3 regions of the Streptomyces lunaelactis genome follow, and region 1 is predicted to be linked to each of the others. Evidence: predicted binding sites of a transcription regulator. Region 1 holds the regulator's gene; each other region holds the start of a gene.
What was found. The regulator HrcA, encoded in region 1, represses chaperone genes, less so after heat shock. The targets are predictions, from matches to a motif close to TTNGCACTCNGNNNNNCNGAGTGCNAA.

Region 1 (6,264 bases):
TGGTCGTTGCCGCGTCCGCGACCTCCGGGAAGCGGAGCCTGCGCGACTGCTTGCCCGCCTCGCGCGCGGTGGCCCGCCATTTGGCGAGGGCCTTGGCGCCCCGTTCGCCCTTCCACTGCGTGATGCAGCGGGCGGCGGCCCAGGGCACGACCGCGTCCACGCCGGTCTCCGTCATGGTCTCGACGGCGAGTTCGCCGCGGTCGCCCTTGGGGAGGGCCTGGACGACGGTGATACGGGGCGTGGGCTCGGGTTCCGTGGGGAACTCGGACGGCTCGACGATCAGCCGGTCCTTGCCCTCCGTCCGCAGAACGACACCGGCCGCCCCGCGCCCGCGCCCGTCCGTCAGCACGACGTCCTCACCGGACTGCAGCCTGCGCACGGAGACGGCATGCCGCCCCTCCGGCCCGTCCAGGGTGAGTACGGCGCCGGGCCCGACGCCCTCCAGGGAGTCGACGACGAATACGGGCGCGGTCATCAGGAACCGCCCAGCGCCAGCGCGGCCCGCGCGGAGTCCAGTTCGGCGACGAGGACCTCGACAAGCTGTCCCGCGGGCAGCTCGCGCGCCATCGTGTGGCCCTGTCCGGCCCACAGCGCCATGCCCTGGGGGTCGCCCGCCTTGGCGGCGGCCTTGCGCAGGCCGCTCGTCAGATGGTGCACCTGGGGGTAGGCGGCGGGGGCGTACGGTCCGTGCTCGCGCATGAAGCGGTTGACGAGGCCGCGGGCGGGGCGCCCGGAGAAAGCGCGGGTGAGTTCGGTGCGTACGAAGAGCGGGTTGGTCATGGCCTGCTTGTGCAGGGCGTTGGCACCTGACTCCGGACAGACCAGGAACGCGGTCCCGAGCTGCGCGGCGCCCGCGCCGGCCGCGAGCACGGCGGCGATCTGGCCGCCGCGCATCAGGCCGCCGGTGGCGATGACCGGCAGCCGCACGGCCTCGCGGACCAGCCCGATGAGCGAGAGCAGCCCGATCCCGGCCCCCTCGGAGGCCGGGTCGTCACGGTGGGTGCCCTGGTGCCCGCCGGCCTCGACTCCCTGTACGCACACGGCGTCGGCACCGGCCCACTGCGCGGCCTGCGCCTCCTCGGGCGTGGTGACCGTCACGACGGTGAAGGTGCCGGCCTTGGCGAAGGAGTCGAGCACATTGCGGCTCGGGCAGCCGAAGGTGAAGGAGACGACCGGCACGGGGTCGTCGAGGAGGATGGCGAGCTTGGCCTCGTAGCCGTCGTCGCGTCCGCTGTCGGGGTCGCCGAGGGGCGTCTCGTACCAGGTGGCCTCACCGGCGAGCTGATGCCGGTAGACACCGACGGCGGCGGGGTCGGCGGTGTTGGGCTGCGGCATGAAGAGATTGACGCCGAAGGGCTGTCCGGTGAGCCCGCGGATCTGTTTGACCTCCTGGTACATGCCGTCCGCGGTCTTGTACCCGGCGGCGAGGAAGCCGAGCCCACCGGCATCGGAAACGGCGGCGGCCAACTGGGGACAGGAGGCGCCGCCCGCCATGGGGGCCTGCACGATCGGATACCGGCAGAGATCGGTCAGTGCGGAGGACATGCAGGCATGGTGCCATGCCGCTGCCGCGCCACCGAATCGGGAGTTCCGGCCGGCAGATCAAGCCCCGCCGGCGATTGAGGCGCGGGGGTCCGGGGGGAGCCCCCGGAAACCAGGGGCAACCCGCACCCGGGCGCACCCCCGCGCCCACCCCAAGGGCTACCGCCCGTTGAACGCGTCCTTCAGGCGGGAGAACAGGCCCTGCTGCCCCGGCTGGAACTGGCCCAACGGCCTCTCCTCGCCGCGCAGCTTCGCAAGATCCCGCAGCAGCCGCTCCTGGTCCGCGTCCATCTTCGTCGGCGTCGTCACCTCGACGTGCACTATCAGGTCGCCGCGCCCGCCGCCCCGCAGATGCGTGATGCCGCGCCCGTGCAGCGGGATCGACTGGCCGGACTGCGTGCCCGGGCGGATGTCGATCTCCTCCACGCCGTCGAGCGTCTCCAGCGGGCACTTCGTGCCCAGCGCCGCCGCTGTCATCGGGATCGTCACCGTGCAGTGCAGATCGTCGCCGCGCCGCTGGAAGACCGCGTGCGGCAGCTCGTGGATCTCGACGTACAGATCACCCGCGGGTCCACCGCCCGGGCCGACCTCGCCCTCACCCGCGAGCTGGATGCGCGTGCCGTTGTCGACACCCGCCGGGATCTTCACGGTCAGCGTCCGGCGCGAGCGGATGCGGCCGTCGCCGGCGCACTCCGGGCACGGCGTCGGCACCACGGTGCCGAAGCCCTGGCACTGCGGGCACGGCCGCGACGTCATGACCTGCCCCAGGAAGGACCGCGTCACCTGCGAGACCTCACCCCGGCCCCGGCACATGTCGCACGTCTGCGCCGAGGTCCCCGGCGCGGCGCCCTCGCCCGAGCACGTCGTACAGACGACGGCCGTGTCGACCTGGATGTCCTTCGTCGTACCGAAGGCCGCCTCGTTGAGGTCGATCTCCAGGCGGATCATCGCGTCCTGGCCCCGTCGCGTTCGCGACCTGGGCCCGCGCTGCGACGCCGTACCGAAGAACGCGTCCATGATGTCGGAGAAGTTGCCGAAGCCACCGGCTCCGAAGCCGCCCGCCCCGCCGCCGGCCTGCGACAGCGGGTCCCCGCCGAGGTCGTAGACCTGCTTCTTCTGCGGGTCCGACAACACCTCGTACGCGGCGTTGATCTCCTTGAAGCGCTCCTGAGTCTTCGGGTCCGGATTCACATCCGGGTGAAGCTCGCGCGCCAAGCGCCGAAACGCCTTCTTGATCTCGTCCTGCGATGCGTCGCGGCGAACGCCGAGAACGGCGTAGTAGTCCGTGGCCACTTACGACTCCGCCAGGATCTGTCCGACGTAACGTGCCACTGCGCGTACCGCTCCCATCGTTCCGGGGTAGTCCATGCGGGTCGGTCCGACCACGCCGAGTTTCGCAACTGCCTCGTCGCCCGAACCGTAGCCGACCGCGACCACGGACGTGGAGTTGAGGCCCTCATGAGCGTTCTCATGACCGATACGTACGGTCATGCCCATGCCCGAGTCCTTCGCCTCGCCGAGCAGCTTGAGAAGCACCACATGCTCCTCGAGCGCCTCCAGCACCGGCCGGATGGTCAGCGGGAAGTCGTGCCCGAAGCGGGTCAGATTGGCGGTGCCGCCGATCACGAGCCGCTCCTCGGTCTCCTCGACCAGGGTCTCGAGCAGGGTCGCGAGCACCGTGGAGACGGTGCCGCGGTCCTCCGGCTCGAAGGAGTCGGGCAGGTCCTGCACCAGCTGCGGCACATCCGCGAAGCGGCGCCCCACGACCCGGCTGTTGAGCCGGGCCCGCAGGTCCGCCAGCGCTGTGTCGCCGAAGGGCGCGGGGCAGTCGATCATGCGCTGCTCGACCCGTCCGGTGTCCGTGATGAGCACGAGCATCAGACGGGCGGGAGCGAGTGAGAGGAGCTCCACATGCCGGACCGTGGACCGGGTCAGCGAGGGGTACTGGACGACGGCGACCTGCCGGGTCAGCTGCGCCAGCAGCCGGACCGTACGCCCCACGACGTCATCCAGATCCACCGCTCCGTCCAGGAAGTTCTGGATGGCGCGGCGCTCGGGCGACGACAGGGGCTTGACGCCCGCCAGCTTGTCGACGAAGAGCCGGTAGCCCTTGTCGGTGGGGATCCGCCCGGCACTCGTATGAGGCTGGGCGATGAATCCTTCCTCCTCCAGCACGGCCATGTCGTTACGGATGGTGGCCGGGGAGACACCGAGCTTGTGCCGCTCGGTGAGGGCCTTGGAGCCGACGGGCTCCTCGGTGCCGACGTAGTCCTGGACGATGGCGCGCAGCACTTCGAGTCTGCGTTCGCTGAGCATCGCGCACACCTCCAGCTGTGGTTCCCTCTGTGGTTCCTCGGGTGACTGCTTGGCACTCGAAACGTCGGAGTGCCAGCATTTCCCCTCGCCAGTGTACGGCCGTGGGGTACGCCCGTAGCAAGGGCGACCGGCCACGCTACCGCGAGACTCCGCTGGTCGTTGCCAGTAGCGTCACGGTATGGACGTCAGTTGGGAAGACTTCGGCTGGGAAAGGCTGGCCGACGGGGTGGGCCGCCGGCGGCTGCCTCTCTGGGACGCGACCGTTGGACTGATCGCCGGTGAGGACCGTGTCCTCATGTACGACACGGGCTCGACGCTCCGCGAGGGCGCCGAGCTCCGCGCCCAGGCGCAGGCGCTGATGGGCGGCCGCCGGGTGACGCATATCGCACTGAGCCACCCGCACTTCGACCATGTGCTGGGGACGGCTGCCTTCTCGGGGGCGGAGGTGTACGGCGCCGTCGGGGTGGACGAGCTGATGAGGCGGGAGCGGGACGAGATCCGCGGCTCGGCCGTACGGGAAGGGGTCACGGCGGACGATGCGGCGGAGGCGGCCGATCTGCTGGTGGCGCCGCACCATCTGGTCTGCGGGGAGTGGACGCTGGAGCTCGGCGGCCGCCAGGTGCTGCTGGCCAATGTGGGCCCCGGCCACTCGGGCCACGATCTGGCGCTGCTGGTGCCGGGCGGCGCGGACGAGCCGGAGGTGGTCTTCTGCGGCGATCTGGTGGAGGAGTCGGGTGAGCCTCAGGCGGGCCCGGACGCGATCCCGTCCCGCTGGCCGGCGGCGCTGGACCGGCTGCTCTCGCTGGGCGGGGAGGACGCGGTGTACGTGCCCGGGCACGGGGCGGTGGTCGACGCGGCGTTCGTACGCGCGCAGCGGGAAGCGTTGGCGGCGCGGTTCAGCGTGTCGTAGCGTCTGCCAAATGCGCAGCTACAGCCCGGATCTGACGCCTCCTTGGAAGAAGCAGCAGCCTGCTCCGGAGGTCCCCGCCGAGTCCGACCTGGTCGTTGAGGAGGTCACGACGGGGTTCTGCGGTGCGGTGATCCGTACCGAGAAGACCGCGGAGGGCCCGACGGTGACGCTGGAGGACCGCTTCGGCAAGCACCGGGTGTTCCCGCTTGTGGCCCGGGGCTTCCTGCTGGAGGGCCGGGTGGTGACGCTGGTCCGCCCGGCGTCGTCGCCCTCGGCCCGTCCGGGCCGCCCGGCGCGTACGGCCTCGGGCTCGGTGGCGGTCCCGGGCGCACGTGCCCGGGTCGCGCGGGCGGGCCGTATCTATGTCGAGGGCCGCCACGACGCGGAGCTCGTCGAACGGGTCTGGGGTGACGACCTGCGGATCGAGGGCGTGGTCGTGGAGTACCTGGAGGGCATCGACGACCTCCCGTCGATCGTCAGGGACTTCGCCCCCGGCCCGGACGCGCGCCTCGGGGTGCTGGTGGACCACCTGGTCCCGGGCTCGAAGGAGTCCCGCATCGCGGCGCAGGTGTCCAGCGGCCACGCACTGATCGTCGGCCACCCGTACATCGACGTGTGGGAGGCGGTGAAGCCGTCGTCGGTGGGCATCCGGGCCTGGCCGTCGGTACCGCGCGGCCAGGACTGGAAGACGGGCGTGTGCCGCGCGCTGGGCTGGCCGGAGAACACGGGAGCGGCGTGGCAGCGGATCCTGTCGGGAGTGCGGTCGTACAGGGACCTGGAGCCGGAGCTGCTGGGGAGGGTGGAGGAGCTGATCGATTTCGTCACAGCACCTCCCGGCCCCGCCGGCGTTTGAGGCGCACATCAAGCCCCGCCGGCGTTCGAGGCGCGGGGTTCGGGGCGGAGCCCCGGCAGGCGCCTCAGTCCACCAGGTCCCGCACGACCGCGTCCGCGAGCAACCGCCCCCGCAGCGTCAGCACCGCGAGGCCCTTCTCGTACGGCCCCGCCTCCAGCAGACCGTCCGCGAGGGCCCGGCCCGCCGCCGCCAGCCCCGCAGGCCGCAGCAGCGACAGCGCGCACCCCTCCCGCAGCCGCAGCTCCAGCAGGATCCGCTCCACCCGGCGGTCCTCCGCCGAGAGGACCTCGCGGCCCGCCCCCGGCGAGCGTCCCGCCGCCAGCGCCGCCGCATACGCGCCCGGGTGCTTCACGTTCCACCACCGCACCCCGCCCACGTGGCTGTGCGCGCCGGGGCCCGCGCCCCACCAGTCCGCGCCGCGCCAGTAGAGCTCGTTGTGCAGGCAGCGCCCGGCGGAGGACGTGGCCCAGTTGGAGACCTCGTACCAGTCGAAGCCCGCATCGCCCAGCACCGAGTCCGCGATCAGATACCGGTCCGCGTGGACGTCGTCGTCGGTCATCGGCACCTCGCCCCGGCGGATCCGCCGCGCCAGCTGCGTGCCCTCCTCCACGATCAGCGCGTACGCCGACACATGATCCGGACC
Region 2 (6,264 bases), 2.4 Mb from region 1:
CCGCTCACCGCCGAGGTACTCGACGCGGCCCCGCGGCTGCGGGCGGTCGTTCACGCCGCCGGCTCCGTCAAGCACCACATCACCGACGCCTGCTGGGAACGCGGTATCGCGGTGACCTCCGTCGCCGCGGCCAACGCCCTGCCCGTCGCCGAGTACACGCTCGCCGCGATCCTCTTCGCGGGCAAACACGTCCTGCGCTCGGCACAGCGGTACGAGGAACTGCGCGCCGACCACAGTTGGCGCCGCGAGCTGAGCAGCGCCGGCAACTACCGACGTACGGTGGGCATCGTCGGCGCCTCCCGTATCGGCCGCCGTGTGATCGAGCTGCTGCGCCCCTTCGACCTGCGAGTTCTGCTGTACGACCCGTATGTGGACGTCGCGGAGGCGGTCGCGCTCGGTGTCGTATGCACGGAACTCGACGAACTCTGCGCCCGCAGCGACATCATCACGGTCCACGCGCCGGAGCTCCCGTCGACCCGGCACATGATCGACGCCCGCCGGCTCGCGCTGATGCAGGCCGGATCGACCCTGATCAACACCTCACGCGGCTCCCTGGTCGACGAGGACGCGCTGCTGCAGGAGCTGGTCTCGGGCCGTCTGCACGCCGTACTCGACGTCACCGAACCCGAAGTCCCGCCCGCCGACTCACCGTTGTACGAGCTCCCGAACGTCCTGCTGACCCCGCATGTCGCGGGCTCACTGGGCAATGAGCTGCACCGTATGACGGACATGGCCCTGGCCGAGGTGGAGCGGTTCGCGGCCGGCCTGCCCTTCGCGGACCCGGTGCACCCCGGCGCCCTGAACCACTCGGCCTGATCTCGGCCTGATCGCCCGGCCCTGATCACCCGCCTGAATCACCCAGCCCGGGGCCCGGAACCCGCAAAAGGCTCATATCTCACTAAACTGGATACATCCCACCCAGGCCGTGAGACCAGGAGGCACCATGAAGTTCGTACAAATAATCGACTGCAAGACCGAGCGGTTCGACGAGATGGACCGTCTCATGGACCAGTGGGTCGAACAGACCAAGGGCAAGCGCACCGCCACCCACAGCCTCATCGGCAAGGACCGCTCCGACGGGTCCCACCTCGTCGAGATCGTCGAATTCCCGTCGTACGAAGAGGCGATGAAGAACTCCAAGCTGCCGGAGACCGACCGGATCTTCCAGGAAATGGTGGCGCTCTGCGACGGGATGCCCACCTTCACCGACCTCGATGTGGTCCGCGACGAACAGTTGAACGAAGCAACTTCCCGCCGGTTCTTCCACGAGATCGCCGTCGGGGGCAACCTCGACGCCATCGACGAGGTGTTCGCGGCCGACTACGCCGACCACGACATCGCGAAGGAAGCGAAGACCGTGGTCGGATCCGACGGCATCCGGAGCGATGTCAGCAGCTGGCGCGCAGCCTTCGACTTCACGTTCAACCTGGACAGGCAGATCTGTCAGGGCGACGACGTCGCGACGCTGTGGACCTGGACCGGCACCCACAAGGGCGACTTCATGGGCATCGCGCCCACGGGCAGGCAGTGCACCATGACCGGCACCACGATCTTCCGGTTCAAGGACGACAAGATCCAGGAGGGCTGGTGGCACGAGGACCTCATGGGCCTGATGCGGCAGCTCGGCGCGATCGGCTGAGCTCCGCGATCGGGTGAGGCCGGCGATCGGCCGAGGCCACGCCCGCGGCTCACCCGAAGAACGTGAAAAGCCCCCGTTCCCACCGCTGAGCAGCGGGAACGGGGGCTTCACACGTCGCAGAAGGTCAGTGGCTGTGCCCGTGACCGTGACCCGCCTCGGACTCATCGTCCGCCGGCTTCTCGACGACCAGGGTCTCGGTCGTGAGCAGCAGGGAGGCGATGGACGCGGCGTTCTCCAGAGCGGAGCGCGTGACCTTGACCGGGTCGATGACGCCGGCCTTCACCAGGTCGCCGTACTCGCCGGTCGCGGCGTTGAAGCCCTGGCCCGCGTCCAGCTCCGCCACCTTGGCGGTGATGACGTAGCCCTCGAGGCCGGCGTTCTCGGCGATCCAGCGCAGCGGCTCGACCACGGCGCGGCGGACGACCGCGACACCGGTGGCCTCGTCGCCGGTCTTGTCGAGACCGCCCTCGAGCACCTTCGCGGCGTGGACCAGCGCGGAGCCACCACCGGAGACGATGCCCTCCTCGACCGCGGCGCGGGTCGCGGAGATGGCGTCCTCCAGACGGTGCTTCTTCTCCTTCAGCTCCACCTCGGTGGCGGCGCCGACCTTGATCACGCACACGCCGCCGGCCAGCTTCGCGAGGCGCTCCTGGAGCTTCTCGCGGTCCCAGTCGGAGTCCGTGGACTCGATCTCGGCCTTGATCTGGTTGATCCGGCCGACGACGTCCTCGTGCTTGCCGCCACCGTCGACGATGGTGGTGTCGTCCTTGGAGATCGTCACGCGGCGGGCGGTGCCCAGCACGTCCAGACCGGACTGGTCGAGCTTGAGGCCGACCTCCTCGGCGATGACAGTGGCACCGGTGAGGGTGGCCATGTCGCCGAGCATCGCCTTGCGGCGGTCGCCGAAGCCGGGGGCCTTGACGGCCACCGCGTTGAAGGTGCCGCGGATCTTGTTCACGACCAGGGTCGACAGGGCTTCGCCCTCGACGTCCTCGGCGATGATCAGCAGCGGCTTGGAGCCACCCGCCTGGATGACCTTCTCCAGCAGCGGGAGCAGGTCCTGGATGGAGGCGATCTTGCCCTGGTGGATCAGGATGTACGGGTCGTCGAGGACGGCCTCCATACGCTCCTGGTCGGTCACCATGTACGGGGACAGGTAGCCCTTGTCGAAGGCCATGCCCTCGGTGAAGTCGAGCTCCAGGCCGAAGGTGTTGGACTCCTCGACAGTGATGACACCGTCCTTGCCGACCTTGTCCATCGCCTCGGCGATGAGCTCGCCGACCTGCTGGTCCTGCGCGGAGAGCGCGGCCACGGCGGCGATGTCGGCCTTGTCCTCGATCGGGCGGGCGGTCGCGAGGAGCTCCTCGGACACAGCCTTGACCGCGGCGTCGATGCCCTTCTTCAGGGCGGCCGGGGAAGCACCCGCGGCAACGTTGCGCAGGCCCTCGCGGACCAGCGCCTGGGCCAGCACGGTGGCGGTGGTGGTGCCGTCACCCGCGATGTCGTTGGTCTTGGTCGCCACCTCCTTCACCAGCTGGGCGCCCAGGTTCTCGTACGGGTCGTCGAGCTCGACCTCGCGGGCGATGGTGACACCGTCGTTGGTGATGGTGGGGGCGCCGAACTTCTTGTCGATGACGACGTTGCGGCCGCGGGGGCCGATCGTCACCTTGACCGTGTCGGCAAGCTTGTTGACGCCGCGCTCGAGGGCGCGACGGGCGTCCTCGTCGAACTTCAGGATCTTCGCCATGGAGCTTCTCTGTCCTCTCAAACGAACTGCGCCCCTGGGCACCCGGCTACATATGTCGCGGGGGCCAGGGGCGCAGATCAATGCGAACTATGGGTGCGGAGTCTTCTGGGAGGGGACCCCCCAGACCCCCGACCTACTTCTCGACGATCGCGAGAACGTCGCGAGCCGAGAGGACGAGGTACTCCTCGCCGTTGTACTTGACTTCGGTGCCGCCGTACTTGCTGTACAGCACGACGTCGCCGGTCTGAACGTCGAGCGGAAGCCGCTCGCCGTTCTCGAAGCGACCCGGACCCACGGCAAGGACGACGCCCTCCTGGGGCTTCTCCTTCGCGGTGTCCGGGATGACCAGGCCAGAGGCCGTGGTCTGCTCGGCGTCGAGCGGCTGGACCACAATGCGGTCCTCGAGCGGCTTGATGGCAACCTTGGAGCTGGCGGTCGTCACGATCCGACCTCCCCCTTCGGAGATCTCACGGGGTGAACTGTCTGAGGTGGCGACCAGGTGGATCCGTCGTCGCGGGTGCCGGATCTGCCCGTCGCCATGTTGGCACTCTCCAGTGGGGAGTGCCAGACCTGAGACTATGACTGCGATTAGCACTCGGTCAAGCGGAGTGCCAATCCGGCGGTGCGTCGCCGCTCCGGTCCCGGCATGAGAACGCGGCGCGAGCGCCCCGGGTTCCGTACGCCGCAAAAGCCCGGTCAGACGTAATCCTCCAGGCGGGCCACCGCGTACCCCTGCTCCTGGATACGGTGCAGCAGCCGTGCCGTCGTCTCCCTGCGCGCGAGCACGATGTCACCCGGACGCAGCCGTTCGCCCTCCGCGTACTCCCGCCCCAGCACCACCGCGCGGACCCCGCAGTCGGCCGCCGCCCGCAGCGTGTCCGCGTTGTACGCGCCGCCCGGCGGGCGGAAGTGCGGCCATGTGTGCCCGCGGGGCCGGCCGCAGATCTCGGCGCGCTGCCCCTCGTACGAGAGGGCGCGCAGATCGGTTCGGCCTGCCGTACGGACCATGCTGACCGGCAGCTTCAGATCGCCGGTCATCCGCAGGAACTCCCTGTCGCGCTCCGCGCCGTCGTCGAAGGCGAGGAAGACGACCTTCTGACGGGTCGGCACCCGGTTCACCACGTACGGCATCGAGGGTCTGTGCGCCGGCGGCTTCGGCGCGGTGGCGAGCGGCCCCGCGAGACCCCATCGCTTGCGGGCGGCGGGCCCCGGCGCCCCCGCGCCCGGGGTGACCTGCCGCGCGGCCTTCCGTCCGAGCCGCTCGATCGGGTCCACCGACTGCGCGCACCCCGACACGAGCCCCGAGGCGAGAAGCGCACCGGCCGCCAGCAGCCCGGCCAGCAGCCGGTGCGCGCCGCTCATACGTAGTCCTCCAGCTTCGCCACGGCGTAGCCCTTGCCGGTGACCGTCTTCATGACCTGCCGGATCATGTCGGGCATGCTGCCCTTCCAGTGCTTGCGGCCCCTGAAGTGGGTGAGGATGATGTCGCCGGGGTGCAGATCCCGGTCCCACTCCCGCCACTCCATGTGATCGGGAAACGCCTCGGACGCCCACAGGGGCACGGCCTTGACACCGCACGACCGGGCGATGCGCAGCGTGTTCTTGTTGTAGTTGCCGTACGGCGGCCGGAAGAGCCTCGGCCGCGTCCCGTACCGCTTCTCGAGCCTGGTCTGCTGGCCGCAGATCTCATGCTTCTGCTCGGCGTACGAAAGCCCGGGCAGATAGCGGTGGTTGAGGGTGTGGTTGTACAGCGAGACGCCGCGGTCCTGCATCTGCTCGAAGTAGTCGTAGTTGTCGTTGATCACGTAGTCGCTGAGGAAGGCGCTGTACGGGATCTTCAACTCGCTCATCATCCGCAGCAGTGCGGGGTCCTTCTCCGCACCGTCGTCGATCGTCAGGAAGACGACCTTGTCGCGGGTCGGCACGGTGGTGAAGACGGGCGGCAGGGATTCGCCGCCCTCGGCCTCGAAGCCCTTGCGGGTGGTGAGCTTCGGCTTGACGGCGGGCGGCTGGGGCGCGGCCAGCGGGGTCTTCGCCAGGCCCCACTTCTTGGCGGCGACGGCACGCTCCGCCTGGGCGCGCTTCACCCTCGCCACGTACCCGGAGAGCGCGCCGGCCGGGCCGGCCTGCTCCTTCGCCTGCTGACCCGGTGCGGGTTCGGCGCCGCCCGAACTGCCCGAACCGCCCGAGGTTCCGGCCGCGCAGCCGGAACCGAGCGCGGCGACCAGGAGCGCGATCAGGACCACATGGCCCCGATGTGCTCTGGTTTTGTCTTTTTGTCGTACTAGCTGCATGGCGCCGCATCCTGTCAGCGCGGAGCCCGCACGGCGGGCCGACACCGCGACCGGACGCGCACCATCCCCCACCTGGCCCACAATGGGCCGGGTGACCGATCTCGTTCCCTTCTCGACGCTGCTCACCGATGAGGGCCAGGCCCTGCTCGCCACCCTGCGGGACTACGACCCCGCCCAGGAGCTGGCGGTGGCCTCCCGGCTGCGCCGCGAGCACCCGGCGGCCCTGGTCACGGCGGCACTCGCGCAGGCGAGGCTGCGGCAGCGGGCGGTGGCGAAGTTCGGCGCGGACGACGCGTACCGGATGTACTTCACGCCGAACGGCGTCGAGCAGGCGACCCGCCGCTCCGTCGCGGCCTACCGCGCCGAGCGCTTCGCGGCGCTGGGCGTGCGCAGCGTGGCGGACCTCTGCAGCGGCATCGGCGGCGACGCGATCGCGCTCGCCCGGGCCGGCATCCAGGTACTGGCCGTGGACCGGGACCCTCAGACGGCGGAGGTCGCACACGCGAACGCGGATGCGCTGGGCCTGGCCGACCTGATCGAGGTCCGCTGCGCGGATGTGACGGAGATCGACACGGCCGCGCACG
Region 3 (6,264 bases), 1.1 Mb from region 1:
GGCGGCCGCTCCTCCGTGTCCACCACATACGTACGCGGTACGAAGCCGTCCTCGCCCCGCTCGAACTGGGTGAGCGAGGGCCGCACCAAGTGGCCCCGGGAGAGCCGCAGTTGGGCCGTACGGTAGATGGCGGCGGCCATCCTGCCCAGCGCCTGCTCGTCCTGATGGCGGTGCTTGCGCGAGCCGACGTCCACCTGCGCCAGCGCGTCCAGGCCCACCGTGTGCAGCGCGTCGACGAGCAGCCCCAGCTCCACTCCGTAACCCACGGGGAAGGGCAGCCGCTCCAGGAGAGAGCGCCGCGCCGCGTACTCCCCGCCCAGCGGCTGGACGAACCCGGCCAGCTGCGGCCAGTGCAGATTCAGCAGCGGCCTGGCCACCAGCTCGGTGACCCGTCCCCCCTGACCCGCCGTCCTGCCGGAGGCGAGCGCATCGAACTCAGGTCCCAGCGGCCGGTCGTACATGCCTTTGACGAACTGCACGTCGGGCTCGGTCAGCAGCGGCCCCACGATCCCGGAGACGAAGTCCGCGGAGAACTCCCGCAGATCCGCGTCGATGAAGCAGACGATGTCGCCGCTCGTCACCATCAGCGACCGCCACAGCACCTCGCCCTTGCCGGGCACGGCGGGTATCCGGGGCAGGATCGCGTCCCGGTGCACCACCCGCGCACCGGCAGCCGCGGCGACCTCCGGCGTACGGTCGGTCGAGCCCGAGTCGACGACGACCAGCTCGTCGACGAGGGGCACGGCCTCCATCAGCTCGCGCCGGATCACCGTGACGATATCGCCGACGGTCGACTCCTCGTCGAGCGCGGGCAGGACGACGCTGATGGTCGTACCGCGCTTGGCGGCCACCAGCCGGTCGAGCGGGCGGTCGGCCGCGGACCAGGAACGCCTGGTCAGCCAGCGCTCCACCTCTTCCAGCACGTGCGCGTCTCCCTTGACATCCGGATCTTGTGATCCATCTCGCGGTTCGGACGACTATCTCAAGCGTCCGGGCCTTCGGTTACAGTCTTGAACAACGCGGATGACCGTCGCATGTCGGGGGTCCTCACGCTGATAACCGAATAGCGCTCATCCAGAGGGACAGAGGGAACGGCCCGTTGAAGTCCCGGCAACCCTCCCGCCGACCGCGAGGTCACGGTGGGGAAGGTGCCAATTCCGTCTCGTGGCGAAATGCGCCACGGGGAAGATGAGGAGAAAGGGCCTCGCCACCATGGCTGTGCAGACTGTTTCGAGCACCACCACCCCCGTGAACCTGGGTCCCGCCGCGGCGCTCTCGTGCCGCGAGTGCGGAGAGCGTTTCGAACTCGGCCCGATCTTCGCCTGTGCCCTGTGTTTCGGGCCGCTCGAGGTCGCGTACGACCTGCCGAGCGGCGACCCCGAGGCGCTGAAGAAGCGGATCGAAGCGGGTCCGAACAACATCTGGCGGTACGCCCCGCTGCTGCCCGTCCCCGCCGACGTGGCCGAGAAGCCGAACATCAACCCCGGCTTCACCAAGCTCGTCCAGGCCGACAATCTCGCCCGTGAGCTGGGCGTCACCGGCGGCCTGTTCATCAAGGACGACTCCGGCAACCCGACGCACTCCTTCAAGGACCGTGTCGTCGCCATCGCCGTGGAGGCCGCGCGCGCCTTCGGCTTCACGACGCTCTCGTGCTCCTCCACCGGCAACCTCGCCGGCGCCGTGGGCGCGGCCGCTGCCCGGGCCGGCTTCCGCTCCTGCGTGTTCATCCCGCACGACCTGGAGCAGGGCAAGGTCGTCATGGCCGCGGTGTACGGCGGCGAGCTCGTCGGCATCGAGGGCAACTACGACGATGTGAACCGCTTCTGCTCCGAGCTCATCGGCGACCCGGTGGGCGAGGGCTGGGGCTTCGTCAACGTCAACCTCCGCCCGTACTACGGCGAGGGCTCCAAGACGCTGGCGTACGAGATCTGCGAGCAGCTCGGCTGGCGGCTGCCCGACCAGATCGTGATCCCGATCGCCTCGGGCTCGCAGCTCACGAAGATCGACAAGGGTCTGCAGGAGCTGATCAAGCTCGGTCTGGTCGAGGACAAGCCGTACAAGATCTTCGGCGCCCAGGCGGAGGGCTGCTCGCCGGTGTCGACGGCCTTCAAGGCCGGGCACGACGTCGTACGCCCCCAGAAGCCGAACACCATCGCCAAGTCGCTGGCCATCGGCAACCCGGCCGACGGCCCGTACGTGCTGGACATCGCGCGCCGCACGGGCGGTGCGGTCGAGGACGTCAACGACGAGCAGGTCGTCGACGCGATCAAGCTGCTGGCCCGCACCGAGGGCATCTTCGCGGAGACCGCGGGTGGTGTGACCGTCGGCGTGACGAAGAAGCTGATCGAGGCGGGCGTGCTGGACCCGTCGCTCACCACGGTCGTCCTCAACACCGGCGACGGGCTCAAGACGCTCGACGCGGTGGCGCCGACGACCGGCCTGACCGCGACGATCCGCCCGAGCGTGGACGCGTTCCGCGCCGCCGGCCTCGCCGGCTGACCACCCGAGACTCAAGGAAGGCACGCAGCATGAGCGTCAAGGTCCGCATCCCCACCATTCTCCGTACGTACACGGGCGGTCAGGCCGAGGTCCCGGCGGAGGGCGCGACGCTCTCCGAGGTCATCGCCGACCTGGAGAAGAACCACACGGGCATCGCCGCCCGCGTCCTGGACGACCAGGGCAAGCTGCGCCGCTTTGTGAACGTGTACGTGAATGACGACGATGTCCGGTTCGAGCAGGGCCTTCAGACGGCGACCCCGGACGGTGCCGGAGTTTCGATCATTCCCGCCGTCGCCGGCGGCTGAGCCACGCAGAGTTACGCCTATTGCCCCCTCCGCGAGAGAAGCGGAGGGGGCAATTCTGCAGGGTTGAGCGCGGTACAGTTGGGGAAGCCCCCTCCGCTGCTTGTGCCGCCCGCATATGAGAATGCGCCCGTGCGCGATAAGAAGCAGCCAAAGTGTTCGATCGAATTGCCTCATAGGCGTCATTTGCCGGGCCCGACTTGCCCCGGAATACTTTGAATTCTGGTCAATTATCCGTTCGGTCGTGCTCAGAATTCTCGTCCAATTGACCTGTTGCAGAGGGCAGTTGGGCAGATACATTCAGCCGCGGTCGACGCGTTCCGGCGCACACCCCCTCCTGTCGGGTGGTGAGTTCTGACCCGGGTCCGCGAAGTGCGGTCCTGTGCAGGGGCCAGTAATAGGGGAGTTAGGCATGGCTCAGGGCACCGTCAAGTGGTTCAACGCGGAGAAGGGGTACGGCTTCATCGCGGTCGACGGTGGTGCGGATGTTTTCGTCCACTACAGCGCGATCCAGATGGACGGGTACCGCACCCTTGAAGAGGGTCAGCGAGTCGAATTCGAGATCTCGCAGGGCCAGAAGGGTCCGCAGGCGGACATGGTCAAGCTCGCCGTCTGATCTCGGCGCGACCGGCCACCGACGCACTCACGCCGAGGGGCCCGCATCCCACCAGGGATGCGGGCCCCTCGTGCGTGTGCCCGTGCCCGTGCGTGTGTCCGCGTGTGTCCGCCTGTCCCTCTTCGATCCGTCAGGGCCGCTTGCACTCTCCTAGGGCGAGTGCTAATCATTGGCGTTAGCACTCTCCAGGTGAGAGTGACAACTTAGGACCGGGTCGGTGAGGCCCGAAGGGTCGGCGGGGCAAGGAACCGCACGGCCCTCAGGCCGTCCGTCGCGGGCGCCAGCGCGGTCCGGAGAATCCACCCCAGTCCGGGAGGACCACTTCACATGGCCAAGATCATCGCGTTCGACGAGGAGGCACGGCGCGGTCTCGAGCGCGGGATGAACCAGCTCGCCGACGCCGTCAAGGTCACCCTTGGCCCCAAGGGCCGCAACGTCGTCCTCGAGAAGAAGTGGGGCGCCCCCACGATCACCAACGATGGTGTTTCCATCGCCAAGGAGATCGAGCTCGAGGACCCGTACGAGAAGATCGGCGCCGAGCTGGTCAAGGAAGTCGCCAAGAAGACGGACGACGTCGCCGGTGACGGTACGACCACCGCGACCGTCCTGGCGCAGGCGCTGGTCCGCGAGGGCCTGCGCAACGTAGCCGCCGGCGCCAACCCGATGGCCCTCAAGCGCGGCATCGAGAAGGCCGTCGAGGCCGTCTCCGGTGCGCTGCTGGAGCAGGCCAAGGACGTGGAGACCAAGGAGCAGATCGCTTCGACGGCCTCCATCTCCGCCGCCGACACCCAGATCGGCGAGCTCATCGCCGAGGCCATGGACAAGGTCGGCAAGGAAGGCGTCATCACCGTCGAGGAGTCCCAGACCTTCGGTCTGGAGCTCGAGCTCACCGAGGGCATGCGCTTCGACAAGGGCTACATCTCGGCGTACTTCGCCACCGACATGGAGCGTATGGAGGCGTCGCTCGACGACCCGTACATCCTGATCGTCAACTCCAAGGTCAGCAACGTGAAGGACCTCCTTCCGCTGCTGGAGAAGGTCATGCAGTCGGGCAAGCCCCTGCTGATCATCGCCGAGGACGTCGAGGGCGAGGCCCTGTCGACCCTGGTCGTCAACAAGATCCGTGGCACCTTCAAGTCCGTTGCCGTCAAGGCTCCGGGCTTCGGTGACCGCCGCAAGGCGATGCTGAACGACATCGCCATCCTCACGGGCGGCACGGTCATCTCCGAGGAGGTCGGCCTCAAGCTCGACAACGCGGGCCTGGACCTGCTGGGCCGCGCCCGCAAGGTCGTCATCACCAAGGACGAGACCACGATCGTCGACGGCTCCGGCGAGAGCGACCAGGTTGCCGGTCGCGTGAACCAGATCCGTGCCGAGATCGAGAACAGCGACTCGGACTACGACCGCGAGAAGCTCCAGGAGCGCCTCGCGAAGCTGGCCGGCGGCGTGGCCGTCATCAAGGCCGGCGCCGCGACCGAGGTCGAGCTCAAGGAGCGCAAGCACCGCATCGAGGACGCTGTTCGCAACGCGAAGGCGGCCGTCGAGGAGGGCATCGTCGCCGGTGGTGGCGTGGCTCTGCTCCAGGCTGCCTCGGTCTTCGAGAAGCTCGAGCTCACGGGCGACGAGGCCACCGGTGCCGCGATCGTCAAGCTCGCGCTGGAGGCTCCGCTCAAGCAGATCGCCGTCAACGGTGGTCTCGAGGGTGGCGTCGTCGTCGAGAAGGTGCGCAACCTGGCCGTCGGCCACGGCCTGAACGCCGCGACCGGCGAGTACGTCGACATGATCGCCGAGGGCATCATCGACCCCGCGAAGGTGACCCGCTCTGCTCTGCAGAACGCGGCCTCCATCGCGGCGCTGTTCCTGACCACCGAGGCCGTCATCGCCGACAAGCCGGAGAAGGCGGGCGCCGCCGCTCCGGGCGGTATGCCGGGCGGTGACATGGACTTCTGATCCTTCACGGATCGGCTGTTCACGCTGTACGGACCGAGGGCGGCACTCCCACTGGGGGTGCCGCCCTCGGGCGTTTCCGCGCTCGGATCCTTGGACCCTCGGGTCCTCGGGTCCTAGGGATCCTCAGGTCCTAGAGGACGCCGGAGCCGGAGATGGTGATCTTGGCCTTGGTGCGGCCGCTCTGCGAGCCGTAGCCCTCGATCTTCTTGACGAGCGCCATGCTGTCGTCGTCGGCGACCTCGCCGAACACGACGTGCTTGCCGTCCAGCCACGGGGTCAGGACGGTGGTGATGAAGAACTGGGAGCCGTTGGTGTTCGGGCCGGCGTTGGCCATCGAGAGCAGGCCCGGCCGGTTGTGCGTGAGCTTGAAGTTCTCGTCGGCGAACTTCTCGCCGTAGATGCTCTTGCCGCCCGTGCCGTCACCCCGGGTGAAGTCGCCACCCTGCAGCATGAAGTCGGGGATGACCCGGTGGAAGGAGGACCCCTCGAAGCCGAAGCCCTTCTCGCCGGTGGCGAGCGCGCGGAAGTTCTCCGCCGTCTTGGGAACGACGTCGTCGTACAGGTTGAAGTTGATCCGCCCGGCGGGGGCGTCGTTGATGGTGATGTCGAAGTAGATCTTGGTGGTCATAGGACCATCCTGACATCCCTGCTACGCCCGGGCACGACGGGCGTCCCGGTGGACACCACACGTGTCGGGCCCGAAGCCGGAAATGATGCGGACCGATGTGCACGCCCACCTGTGGAGCGAGGACTATCTCCGCCTCCTGGAGTCCTACGGTCGCGAGGGCACGGCGACGCAGCGGGGTCTGGGAGCGGGCGACAGTCCGGCGGAGCTCGACGCCCGGTCGCGATGAACGACGCGGCGGGCATGCCACGGGGTGGGCCGGGTGCGTTGGC

Region 2: a site for HrcA is predicted at 3,975-4,001, ahead of groES (co-chaperone GroES). Genes of this name have one in related genera too.
Region 3: a site for HrcA is predicted at 3,557-3,583, ahead of groL (chaperonin GroEL). Genes of this name have one in related genera too.

Annotation. Positions count from the first base shown of each region.
Region 1 covers NZ_CP026304.1:2,836,017-2,842,280, forward strand. The annotation lists gene SLUN_RS12885 (16S rRNA (uracil(1498)-N(3))-methyltransferase) at 1-475, opposite strand, end outside; gene SLUN_RS12890 (nitronate monooxygenase) at 475-1,545, opposite strand; gene dnaJ (molecular chaperone DnaJ) at 1,702-2,835, opposite strand; gene hrcA (heat-inducible transcriptional repressor HrcA) at 2,836-3,858, opposite strand; gene SLUN_RS12905 (MBL fold metallo-hydrolase) at 4,037-4,768, shown strand; gene SLUN_RS12910 (DUF3097 domain-containing protein) at 4,779-5,621, shown strand; gene hemW (radical SAM family heme chaperone HemW) at 5,686-6,264, opposite strand, start outside.
Region 2 covers NZ_CP026304.1:5,216,615-5,222,878, reverse strand. The annotation lists gene SLUN_RS24250 (hydroxyacid dehydrogenase) at 1-816, shown strand, start outside; gene SLUN_RS24245 (ester cyclase) at 944-1,639, shown strand; gene groL (chaperonin GroEL) at 1,764-3,386, opposite strand; gene groES (co-chaperone GroES) at 3,520-3,828, opposite strand; gene SLUN_RS24230 (polysaccharide deacetylase family protein) at 4,083-4,748, opposite strand; gene SLUN_RS24225 (polysaccharide deacetylase family protein) at 4,745-5,680, opposite strand; gene SLUN_RS24220 (THUMP-like domain-containing protein) at 5,763-6,264, shown strand, end outside.
Region 3 covers NZ_CP026304.1:3,958,884-3,965,147, reverse strand. The annotation lists gene SLUN_RS17965 (glucosyl-3-phosphoglycerate synthase) at 1-923, opposite strand, end outside; SAM riboswitch class I at 1,068-1,195, shown strand; gene thrC (threonine synthase) at 1,213-2,499, shown strand; gene SLUN_RS17955 (MoaD/ThiS family protein) at 2,529-2,804, shown strand; gene SLUN_RS17950 (cold-shock protein) at 3,214-3,417, shown strand; gene groL (chaperonin GroEL) at 3,745-5,367, shown strand; gene SLUN_RS17940 (peptidylprolyl isomerase) at 5,498-5,995, opposite strand; gene SLUN_RS39480 (hypothetical protein) at 6,057-6,221, shown strand.